DNA from 3 places in the Peribacillus sp. FW305-BF15 genome. Region 1 is predicted to be linked to each of the others. Evidence: predicted binding sites of a transcription regulator. Region 1 holds the regulator's gene; each other region holds the start of a gene.
The links. The regulator LexA, encoded in region 1, represses DNA repair genes until DNA is damaged. The targets are predictions, from matches to a motif close to CGAACATATGTTCG.

Region 2: the regulator LexA is predicted to act here: its motif matches at 1,631-1,644, upstream of AC3WLU_RS03505 (DNA endonuclease).
Region 3: the regulator LexA is predicted to act here: its motif matches at 1,352-1,365, upstream of addB (helicase-exonuclease AddAB subunit AddB).

The regions. Positions count from the first base shown of each region.
Region 1 covers NZ_JBYSYV010000016.1:95,052-99,346, forward strand. Annotated here, with positions in the region: gene AC3WLU_RS17680 (esterase/lipase family protein) at 1-899, shown strand, start outside; gene lexA (transcriptional repressor LexA) at 1,377-2,000, opposite strand; gene yneA (cell division suppressor protein YneA) at 2,155-2,466, shown strand; gene AC3WLU_RS17695 (YneB family resolvase-like protein) at 2,486-3,142, shown strand; gene AC3WLU_RS17700 (DUF896 domain-containing protein) at 3,208-3,441, shown strand; gene tkt (transketolase) at 3,671-4,295, shown strand, end outside.
Region 2 covers NZ_JBYSYV010000003.1:29,564-33,858, forward strand. Annotated here, with positions in the region: gene AC3WLU_RS03495 (flagellar hook-associated protein 2) at 1-1,163, opposite strand, end outside; gene flaG (flagellar protein FlaG) at 1,178-1,540, opposite strand; gene AC3WLU_RS03505 (DNA endonuclease) at 1,716-2,558, shown strand; gene AC3WLU_RS03510 (flagellin N-terminal helical domain-containing protein) at 3,050-3,874, opposite strand; gene csrA (carbon storage regulator CsrA) at 4,013-4,246, opposite strand; gene fliW (flagellar assembly protein FliW) at 4,246-4,295, opposite strand, start outside.
Region 3 covers NZ_JBYSYV010000010.1:173,385-177,679, reverse strand. Annotated here, with positions in the region: gene AC3WLU_RS13025 (TVP38/TMEM64 family protein) at 93-707, shown strand; gene lepB (signal peptidase I) at 741-1,304, shown strand; gene addB (helicase-exonuclease AddAB subunit AddB) at 1,493-4,295, shown strand, end outside.

The DNA.
Region 1 (4,295 bases):
GAGGCCCGGTACTATCAGCCTTATCAATGGGGGGACAATATTTATCATCATATGGGGAAAATGATGGACTAGTGAATGTATGGAGTACAAAAATACCCTATGCAACACATTTATTTACGGATCCCAACTTTGATCACGACAATATTCGAGTTGGCTCAGCTGTATTTTCAAGAATTGAACCCTATTTAAAAAGCACATCCACCGCTGGGATTCCTGCATATCATGTCAATTATAAAGAACGAGTTGAAGATGATGTCATTACAACAGCACTCGCTCAAACCGTTCTGGGTGATGTCCTGAAACAAAATGCCTGGGTCGAACAAAGCTTCCATGTAAATGAAGCTGCCCCAGGTAATATAAGCATATATACAGCCTCAAATGATGTCGAGGTTGAATTGATTTCTCCATCCAATAAAAAGTATTCACCTTCCTTAAAGGTTCATTCAGCCAAAAATGAAACTTCCTTTTTTAATGGTGCAACCATCCAATCATTCTACAGAAATAACCTTGAAATTGGTGACTGGAAAGTACGAATGAAGACTAAATCGCCAAAAGACGCCTTCCTGTTCACAGCACAATTTAACGAAAAGAATCCCATTACATTAAGTATGGCCGGTAAAGTTAAGCAAAAAGATGCAAAATTTTTAATAAAGAATCCAATGAATGATAAAAAAAGACCAATCAGTACAACATTTTTGGTTCATCTGATAGATGAAACCGGTAATGAAATTAGTGAAAAAAACTCAATTAAGGCAATGGATACTGAAAATTTTACTGGCACCCTTCCAGAAGTACCTAAGTCAGGTGTTTATAATGTAACAATAGATGTTAAGGAAAAAAATGGGGATGGTACTGAAAGAACCCGGACGCTGATTCGTTCGGTCTATATTGAGAAATAACGAAATGCCTTCTCTTAGTTGAGGAGGCATTATTTTGATGGTACGGGTAAATAGGGAGATGGTAATTCAGCCAATGGAAACAGCCAGGTCGTAATTACTTATTGAAGTATTAATTCAACGGGTCTCTGATGGATATGGTTGGAAGTTTGTTATCGGGGCAAAATAAATATATGTATTTTTTTCCCTGCACCTGCAAATGGTTGTCAACAAGTGCATATTCAACAGTGGAATGACTTGGTCGATCTAAACCTTATTAAAGTGGGGATTTTAAATCCTCTCTTTTTTATTTCAATGAGCTTTTTCCAAAGTATAATATTACGAGAAAGGCGATAGTAACTTTCATCCCTTATAAAGGATGTTTAAATTCGCATGAAACTAGATTCTATTAAAAAATATTTCAATATCTACTCTTCTATATGCATATTGAGAGAATTCTGGACATAAATTAAACAATCAAAAAAAGCGCGGGAAGCGCTTTTAGTGTATTTGCCTATATAAGCCTATTACTTTTCCAAGTATCGAAACATCTCGTAAAATAATTGGTTCCATATTTGAGTTCTCAGGCTGAAGCCTTATGTAATCCGGTTCCTTAAAGAATCGTTTTACAGTGGCTTCATCATCTTCCGTCATCGCCACGACGATATCTCCATTATTGGCACTGCTTTGTTGTTTCACGATGACATAATCTCCATCATGAATTCCTGCTTCTATCATACTTTCACCCATGATTTCCAGCATGAATACATGGTCATCATGTGGAACCATGCTTTCGGGAAGCGGAAAGTATTCTTCAATGTTCTCAATGGCCGTTATCGGCATGCCCGCTGTTACTTTTCCAAGTAACGGCACGTTCACGACATTGACTTTGGGAATATTGTTCGCTTCCTCCAAATTCATTATTTCAATGGCCCTTGGCTTGGTTGGGTCACGTCTAATAAGGCCTTTACTTTCCAGGCGGGATAAATGTCCGTGTACTGTTGAACTTGATGCAAGTCCCACTGCTTCGCCAATCTCCCGTACGGAAGGCGGATACCCTTTTTGGCGGACCTCTTCTTTAATGAAATCAAGAATATCTTGCTGCCTTTTTGATAGTTTTGTCATTTGTGCACCTCTTCCCCAATGTTCTTTGCTACATTATAGCATGGCCCCCATCTCTATACAAACATAAGTTCGAATTTGTTGTTGACTGAAACAAACGTTCGTATTATAATTTGATCATAACATACGAACGAACATTCGCTTTGGAGGGATTATTATGAAAAAATTATACAAAAATTATATTTATACGATTCTATTAGCGGGATCAGTATTCATCTTTTCAATTTTATTCTCTTGTACATTGAACAATGATCAAAAAAAGGATTTCCTTTCTATAGAAGTAGGCGAGGGTGACACCCTATGGGGAATTGCCGAAGAATATGAAGAATCAAATTTGACAAAAAAAGAATTCATTGGTTGGATAGAAGAGAATAATGGAGTCAGTGCGGATTCGATAAAGCCTGGACAAGTCATTGTCATACCGGTTAAAGGGGAAGAACTTGTCCAGAATTTGGCCAGTGAGCAGTAAGTAGTAAAGGTAGGGTATTATGAAGGCGGTAATCTATTGTAGGGTCAGCACCGAAAAAGAGTCACAGGAAACATCATTGGCAAGGCAGGAAGATGAATTAGTCAAATTGGCTGAAAAGATGGATGTGGAAGTTGTCTCCATTATAAAAGAACAGGCAAGTGGTTATGAGTTGAATCGGGATGGCATTTTTGACATGCTCGAACTATTTAAAACCAAAGAAGCTGAAGTGCTTTTAATCCAGGATGAAACAAGACTGGGAAGAGGGAATGCCAAAATAGCCCTTTTCCATGTCATCCTTAAAGAAGATGTGAAAATTTATACTCTCTCACACGATGGAGAGCTGGAGTTATCGGATTCGGATGCCATGGTCATTCAGATAGTGGGCATTGTAGAAGAATATCAAAGGAAACTACATAATCTTAAAATAAAGCGCGGAATGATGAGAGCCGTTGAAAAAGGGTACCGTCCTCAAAAAAATCTTCAGAATCAAAGGAATTCCACTGGAAGGGATCGTATGGAGATTCCTATTGAAGAAATTATTAAACTGCGTGCCAATGGGTTAACATTCTCGGAAATCGCAGCCACATTAAGGGGCTTTGGATACAATGTATCTAAGGCTACTGTGAACAGGCGTTTTCTCGAACATCAAATGAATACAAAGGAAAGTAAATCATAGAACTTGTAATTTCGCTTTTTTTTTAATACCATGACAATATCCGCAGATTATGAAGGAGCGAAATTATGTTATCAAAAGAAAAAATAGCCCGTATAAATGAACTTTCTAAAAAGGCAAAGGGTGAAGGCTTGACGGAAGTTGAAGCGAAAGAGCAAACCCAATTGAGAAGTGAGTATTTGGAAACATTCAGAAAATCCATGTCCGACACGTTGGAGCATGTGAAAGTCGTGGATCCAGAGGGTAATGACGTCACTCCTCAAAAGATAAAAAATATAAAAGAAAAACGAAATTTACATTAATGCTTGGATTCTTCTGATGGAATATTCCATTTGAGGATTCTTTGGCATTTTGGAGTAAAAAGAGAGTGCATTCATGTATGTATTCTCCTATTTAGTTTAATCTAAATAGGTGACTTCTTATTCCTAGAAAATTGTAATATTGGGGCATTAAATAGTGATTTTAGTTGTGATATTATGCTTGTCACTATAATATAAAGAGGTACATTACAGGAAGGGATGTTTTTACAATATGTTAGATAAATTAGATGCACTTTCTATCAATACGATTCGTACATTATCAATTGATGCAATTGAAAAGGCTAATTCCGGCCATCCAGGTATGCCAATGGGGGCTGCGCCAATGGCGTATAAACTATGGACCGAATATATGAACCATAACCCGAAAAATCCAGATTGGTTTAATAGAGATCGCTTTGTTCTTTCAGCTGGACATGGTTCTATGCTGTTATACAGCCTTCTTCATTTATCAGGCTATGGCTTATCTATCGATGATTTGAAAAGCTTCCGTCAATGGGGCAGTAAAACTCCAGGACATCCTGAATTCGGACATACGGCTGGTGTGGATGCAACTACCGGGCCGCTTGGACAAGGTATCGCAATGGCAGTCGGAATGGCAATGGCAGAACGTCACTTGGCAGAAAGCTATAACCGCGATTCTTATAATGTGGTCGATCATTATACATATAGCATTTGTGGGGATGGAGATTTAATGGAAGGTGTTTCTGCAGAAGCCGCTTCATTAGCTGGACATCTACAACTGGGAAGACTTGTTGTTTTATATGATTCTAATGATATTTCCCTTGACGGCGACTTAAGTCAATCATTTAGTGAAAGCGTAGCAGACCGGTTCAAAT
Region 2 (4,295 bases), on a different contig from region 1:
GTTAATTTACCGCCTTCCAAATAATTCTTGGTGGTGGTGATTCCCAAACTGCTGAGATTGTTTTTTCCAGTGATTCCGTCCACCGAAGTGTATAGGGATGTCCTCATTGTGGTCAGGAGACTTTTTAAGGTAGAATCGCTTTTTAACGTTCCGCTCTTCGCTCGTTCTTCCCACAGCTTCACTTCATCCTCTGTCATTGCCTTTTTTTGCTCAGAGGTAAGCGGGGTAAAGGAGCGATATTTCGCTTCACCCATTTTATCTTGAACCTTTTTAATGACTTCATTGTATTTATTCACAAACTGAGTGATTGTGTCCAGGATGGCATCGACATCAGCTGTTGATGAGAATGTGACTGTATCCGCCGTTTTTTGCTTTACCGTTATTTCCGCTCCATTAATCTGAAACGTATTCGAAGGCCGGGAAATGTCCAGGCCATTATAAGTAATCGATGCATTTTCTCCTATTGTGCCGCCAGCCCCTTCATTGTCACTGCTCATTTTTAGTACATTGAAGAAATCTCCAGTACCCCCTAACTCAATTTCAGGCCGATTTTTTGCATCACCGGTATTTTTAGCAGTGATGGAAAATTTCTGGGACGTCCCATCGAAAAATAGAGTCACCCCCGAGCTGGCATTAATTTTATTTATGACACTCTCTAACGTATCGTCCGCATTAAGGGTAAGTGTATACGGTTTTTCCACTGTTGCTCCATCTTTTACTTCCGTATCAAAACCGCCATCTTTATTGATGGCCAGTATCGTAATATCTTGAGGGGTCGCGATTCCCAATTCAGATAGTTTCTTTTTGGGGTCGGTAACAGCAGATTTTTCCGTACTTGTCATGGTTGCTGCCTTGGCAAGCCCATTCACTTTTATATTCCCGGAAAAATCGCTGGTCGAATTCACATTTTTCACTGATACAGCATCTGGATTCGATACCATTACCTTCTTTTTAATGAAGGAAGACTGCTTTCCAATTCCATCACGAATGAGCGTATCCAATTCTGATAAAGCTGTATTCATCGAACGGTAATCATCCCGCTGCCACTCGGAATACTGCTTTTTCTGTGTCAGTTTATCCAATGGCACCCGTTCTGCCTGCATCATGCTCTTAACTAATTCATCAATGTCCATCCCGCTTGCTAAACCACTGATTCGTACCATAATTGATCACCCGCTTATATTTTTTCATCCACCATTATGCCGACAAACTCCGTCATTGCCGCATAGAAATCCAATAACTTCTTCGGGGGAAATTCCCTGATCGTCTCATCCGTCACGTCATCCACTACCTTGACATAATACTCATTCAGCTTCTCATGATATTCAAAACGAACGGCCGTATGTGTCGGATTCAGGAAGGTGTTCAAACTATCCACCATTTCCCGCACCTTTTCTTGTGAAGGCTCAACAGTAGATTCCACTCTTTGTTCCGAATAGGCAAGTGTATTCATTTCACGCTGATAATAAGAACTGATTCCTTCCGAGATTGCTGTTCTAAGTTGTGAGGAAAGAATATTCGTGGATAAACTCTCCAGCATCTAAATAGCCCCCAATAGGATATCTTTACTTTTTATATCGGTTCTAAAATAGAACTTTACAGTGTATTGCACAGGATTTATCATATATACAGAACAAACATTCGCCATTGGAGGGGATAACATTATAAAATGGGATTAAGAAGATAAGCTTACACTCTTATATAAGGAGGTTTTCATGATTAATCTTACTGATATCCAGAAAAATATATTATATGCCAGCATTATAAGTGACGGTGAAATAACGAAAATTTATAAAAATAGCAGGAGAAAGAACAATAGCTATCGGGAACACTACGGCACATCTCAGGAAGCTTATCGAAAATGGAAAATTTCATTTTTTGATGGATTATTATATATCACTCCGGCAAGTCAATGTGTCCGTTCCGCTTCTTTAGAATTATTTACGGATTTATTCCCACACTTTTACAGTAATGATGGAACTAAACATCTCCCTTTCACATTACTGAAAAATTGCACTTTAGCACATTTCCTAACTATTCTATACATGGATGATGGCTCTTTAAGCATCTCATATAGGGTAAATCATAATAAAAAAATTATATACCTCACACCGCATATATACCTTTACCTTCAATGTTATCCTAAAGACGAATTAGAGAAATTAAAGGAACATATATTTACCACATATCATTTATCCTTAAAGCTGAGTTCTCGTAAGGATGGATATGGATATATTCTAAAAACTACTTCTGTTAAAGAAACTTTTCGTTTCCTCGAACTAATCGAACCTGTAGCAAAAACTTGTTCTTCTATGTTATATAAAACCTCTTGGGAATTCCGAAATCAAAAAGAAATACTCAGATGGAAATCTAAGTATCCTGATTACAAGATTCTTACCAGCAGTTCAGATCGCTCTAAACCCTATTCTCCAGATGAAATTAAATTACTAAGACAACTTAAAGAAAATGGTTATACCACAAATGAAATTGCAAAAATGTTAAAAAGAAGTTATTGGTCCGTTACTCACAAATGGCAAGAAATTAAAAAACTAAACTAACGCTATCTCGTGTGATAGTATTTCGGAGCTAGATAATAATGTTTATCTAACCGAGTCCTTTATATTTTTCTATACAAAAGAGACCCTAGTAAAACTAGAGTCTCTTTCAGGTAATTTAAAATTAACGAAGAAGTTGCAAAACGCCTTGTGGTTGTTGGTTCGCTTGCTTTGCGACTATGTCTTTCGAGCATAGAACAGACTATATCTTCACCCTTATCTTATTAGGGGCTGGGCACTTCGAATGGCTACCGCCACCCTACGGATTTCATTGCCATAGCTTTCGCCTTAGACTGTATATCCTAGTCGTTGAACCTTCTCCAGAGTTTCCTCAAAGGAGCTTGGCTGCTGATTATCCATTATGTCATCTCCATCATTTTCAGACCATCACGCTTACCGTTTCCAGTTACGTTGTGGTTGATGCAGCTTTAGGAAGTTCCAGCAATTCACCCAGTCATAATTTTATCCATTACTAGATAAAACGCCCTTCAAATTTACCTAAGGAGTTGTAAAATCCCTTGAGGTGCTGAATTTGCTTGAGCCAACATTGCTTGTGCTGCTTGAGAAAGAATAGAATTCTTAGTTTGTTCCATCATTTCTTTCGCCATATCTACGTCACGTACACGAGATTCAGCTGCAGTCAGGTTTTCAGAAGATGTATTCAAGTTATTAATAGTGTGTTCAAGTCTATTTTGCTTAGCGCCCATTTGAGAACGTTCATCAGATACTTTTTTTATGGCAGCATCAATGTCACTGATAGCGGCAGTTGATGTTGCTGCATCAGTACCTAAAGCAGGAGGAGTAGTAAAAAGTGCTGATGATCGCATATCTGCAAAAGTAACATCTAAAGTTTGATCTTCATTTGCACCAATTTGGAATGTGAATACTCCACTGGCACCGCCAGTACCGTCCAATAATTTTTGTGTATTAAACTCAGTTGTAGTTGCAATACGATCAATTTCTGCAATAAGGTCTGCATTTTCTTTTTGAATCTGTGCTCTATCATCGGCAGTATTAGTATCAGATGAAGATTGAACAGCTAATTCACGAATACGTTGAAGAATATCATGAGTCTCATTTAATGCACCTTCAGCAGTTTGGATCATTGAGATTCCATCCTGAGAGTTACGGCTTGCTTGGTCCAATCCGCGGATTTGTCCACGCATTTTTTCAGAGATTGCTAGACCAGCTGCGTCATCGCCTGCACGGTTGATGCGCATGCCTGAAGCTAGTTTCTCCATTGATTTTGATTGTGCATTCGTTGCACTTGATAATTGACGGTGCGTGTTTAGAGCTGAGATATTGTGATTGATGATCATTTTTGTTTCCTCCTTGAGTCTTAAGTCCCCACGTCCATGTGGTTGTTTACGATGGGCAGTGAATAAGTCGGCCGCCTATTTCACTGCCCATCGTTGTATACTTAATATCGACCTGCTTGGAAACATATTTAGCGGATTTTACGATTTTTTCTTGAAATACTCATTTATGCCTTCCAGAAAATTGGTTTCTGTTTTGGAGGCTTTTCTATTTTCCTGCTGAATGGACAGGTAGATTTCCTTCCTATGGATATCGACGTTTTTCGGGGCATCGATCCCGAGTTTGATCTGATCCCCTTCAATGGACAGGATCGTAATTTCGATATCATCGCCAATCATGATCGCTTCATTCGGTTTTCTGGTCAATACGAGCATCATTTCCCCTCCTGTTCGGCTGGAGGATCAAAAAGTTTGTGCTTTGTAC
Region 3 (4,295 bases), on a different contig from region 1:
CTTGCAATTTCGGGGGAAAGTGATATATCTAAAATAAACGGTTTTTAATAAGTTTATGCTGCTTTGATGGCAGCATGTCGAGGGAGATAATTATGGATTTGGATACTATACGTGAGTGGTTTACACTTGATCATATATCGGCACTTATTCAGCAATATCGCTCATTCGGTCCAATTCCCGGAATCTTACTGCCGATGCTGGAAGCTTTTTTGCCTTTTTTGCCCTTAGTGGTGTTCGTGCTTGCCAATGCAACGGCATTTGGTCTCTGGTGGGGGTTTTTATTTTCTTGGATTGGTGCGGTAGCGGGGTCCTTTTTGATCTTTTGGATTATTAGAAGATATGGTCAAATGAGGTTTTTTCGATTTTTGCAAAGACATAAACAGGTGCAGAGGTTGATGGTATGGGTTGAGAGCCATGGATTCGGTCCTTTGTTCATATTGCTCTGCTTCCCTTTTACACCTTCGGCTATCGTTAATATCGTGGCAGGACTTTCAAAAGTCAGTACCCTGCAATATGGACTTGCAGTAGTTGGAGGGAAGGCGGTGATGATTTTTACGATCAGCTTCGTAGGTTATGATTTAGTATCATTGATTCATAAACCTGTGCGAACGATCATTATCGGAATCGTCATCTTTATCCTATGGTATGTTGGGAAAAGGCTGGAAGTCCGGTTAAATAAAAGCATGAAGAGAGAAGAAGGGCAATAAATTAATATATAAATGCAGTAGGGGTTGAACTAGATGGAAAAAACAAACAAGAATTCTTTATCCGATTGGATAAAACCAGCGATGATAGCTTTTGTTATTTACATCTTAATCCGTACATTTCTCTTTTCAAGCTATGATGTTGAAGGAAAGTCGATGCAGCCGACCCTTGAAGATGGAAATAAACTTGTCGTGAATAAAATCAATTACCAGATTCATGATATCAACCGTTTTGACATTATTGTTTTTCATGCAAATTCACAAGAAGATTATGTTAAGCGGGTTATAGGGGTTGCAGGTGACCGTATTCGTTATAAAGATGATTGGCTTTACGTAAATGGTAAGAAAGTGGATGAGCCTTATCTTGAGAAATTCAAGGAAGGTTTCCCAGGACAGGATTTTACAGGTGATTTTACATTAAAAGAATTGACGGATATGACCAAAGTTCCGGAGGGCAAGCTTTTTGTCATGGGTGATAATCGTCTTGAAAGTGCTGACAGCCGCCACTTTGGTTATATACCGGTAGAAAATGTTGTCGGTAAAGTGGATGTTCGATATTGGCCGGTCAATGATTTCAATTTTAAGTTTACAGGTGAGTGATTGTGGAAGCCCGAGTAAGATGCGGGCTTTTTCTTTTGGGGGAAACGCGAACGTACGATTGGTGTTTTTTTAAGGGAGACGGTAAAATAATAGAAAGTAAATCTAATTGGAAACAGAAACCTAGTCATAAAGACGAAAGTATTTCTGGTATGATGGATCTAGATATTATGTTGTAAGGGGGAAAAGAGATGTCACTCCGTTTTTTACTGGGAAGATCGGGTACAGGGAAAACTTCGAATATATTGGACGAAATCCGCTCTAAATTGGCAGAAGATCCCGAAGGAAATCCAATTATCTACCTCGTTCCTGATCAGATGACGTTTCTATCTGAATATAAATTAATTAAAACACCAGGCCTTGCCGGAATGATCCGGACACAGGTTTTCAGTTTTAGCAGGCTTGCTTGGCGCGTTCTTCAGGAAACCGGGGGGATGAGCCGGCTGCATCTGGACAGTGTTGGCGTTAATATGCTGATACGGAAGATCATGGATGATAAAAAGGAAGATTTAAAGATGTTCAGTCGATCTGCTGATAAGCAGGGGTTCATTGCACAGATGGAGCTGATGCTGGCTGAGTTCAAGCAGTATTGCATCCAACCTGATGACATTCAAAACTATTTGGCTGAAACCTCACAGGCCGGCAGCGGCATTCAGGATAAACTGCATGATCTTGAATTGGTCTATCAGGCTTTTGAGGATGAAATGGTCAATAAATATTTAGACTCCGAAGATTATTTCACTTTGCTGATCGAAAAAATGTCAGAGTCTTCATATATAAGGAATGCGGATATATATATCGATGGTTTTTATAGCTTGACTCCACAGGAATTATTGATTGTTGAAGAAATGATGAAGCTGTGCAGGAGTGTAACGGTCTCGCTGACGTTAGATCAGCCCTACAGGCAATATGCTCCGGATGATTTGCAATTGTTCAGGCAAACGGGAAACCTTTATCATCACCTATATCAGGCTGGTTTGAGGAATGGCATACCGATTTCAGAAGATCGAATCTTAAAAAGATCGGAAAGGTTTGGAAAGAGTCCGGGGCTGAATCATCTGGAAACTTATTTTTCCATTCGTCCTGCACGAACGTTTGAGCAGCAGTCACCTGATGTAACGATCGCCCAGGCAGTTAACCGCAGAGCTGAGATTGAAGGAGTTGCCCGGGATATCTTGTCGCTGGTCAGACAGAAACAGCACCGTTTCCGTGATATTGCGATTTTAGTCCGTAACGGGGAAGCATACGCAGATATTTTACAAACCGTTTTTCGGGATTATCAAATTCCCTTGTTCGTCGATTCCAAACGGACGATGCTGAATCATCCTCTGATTGAACTGATTCGTTCGACTTTGGAGATCATCAATGGCTATTGGCGTTATGAACCGGTATTTCGTGCAATCAAGACGGAGCTTCTATTTCCGTTGCAAAAAAACCACGACCGGATGCGTGAACAGGTAGATAAGCTGGAAAACTATGTGCTGGCCCGCGGCATTAAAGGAAGCGGGTGGACGTCCAAAGATCGTTGGACCTACCGGCGCTTCCGCGGTCTGGAACTCGAGGACCGGAACCAAACGGATAAGGAAATGATGCTTGAGCAAGAGCTGAATGAAATGAAGCAATTATTTACCGAGCCCATCTTGAGGCTCTCAAAACGGGCTAAAAAGGCTGCTAATGGCAGGGAATTGTGTGAAGCCCTTTATCTATATCTTGAAGAATTGCATATACCGGAAAAATTGGAAAAGCTGAAACTGGAGGCAGGAGAAGCAGGTGATTTGGTATCGGCAAGAGAGCATGAGCAAACATGGAATGCGGTTGTCGACCTATTGGACCAATTCGTTGAACTGCTGAGCGGGGAAGAGCTTTCCATGAAACAGTTTGCGGTAATCATTGAAGCTGGTTTGGAGTCTCTTGAATTTTCTTTGGTACCGCCGGCAATTGACCAAGTATTAGTCGCTAATCTAGATTTATCCCGCCTGGATGATGTGAAGACAGCTTTTGTTATCGGATTGAACGAAGGGGTTCTGCCGGGAAAAGCAGTATCTGACGGGATATTTTCAGATAGTGATCGTGATGTGCTGCTGGCTGGTGGACTTGATGTTGCCCCAAGTTCGAAAGTGCGCCTGCTGGATGAGGAGTTCACAGCGTACAAAGCATTCACTACGCCTACCGAGGCCCTTTATTTATCATATCCGCTTGCCGATGAGGAAGGGAAGGCGCTTTTGCCTTCATCCTATTTGAAACGGGTAAGGGACGTATTGCCTAATGTTTCCGATGTGTATTATATGAACGATCCGTCCGATCTGTCTGCAGAGGAACAGGTGAAATATGCAGCGAATCATGATGTTGCCCTTTCGTACCTGGCTGCTCAATTGCAGCTGAAGAAAAGGAACTATCCAATCCATTCACTATGGTGGGATGTATATAATGCCATTATTGATGATGAAATGGCCGGTCCTTCAGCAACTAAGGTTTTATCGAGCCTTTTTTATCAAAATAGGACAAAGAAATTAACTGAGGAAACAAGTAAGCAATTATACGGTGAGAGCATTCTTACGAGTGTATCCAGGATGGAAATGTTCAATAGCTGCCCGTTTTCCCATTATGCGGCTCATGGCTTGAAATTGAGGGAAAGGCAGATTTTCCGTTTGGATGCCCCGGATATAGGCGAGATGTTCCATGGAGCGTTGAAAATGATTTCCGATTACTTGAAGGAACATGATATTCCTTGGTCTACATTGACCCCGGAACAATGCTTGGAGCTGGCCAGAATTGCTGTGGAGAGACTTGCTCCTAAACTCCAAAATCAGATTTTGTTAAGTACGAACCGCCATCACTATTTACGCAGGAAACTCGAACACGTGATTGGACGTGCCTCGATCGTATTAAGTGAACATGCAAAGGCGAGCGGTTTTGCTCCGATCGGATTAGAACTTGGATTCGGAAAAAATGGCGAGCTGCCGCCACTTTCTTTCACTTTGAAAAACGGTACGA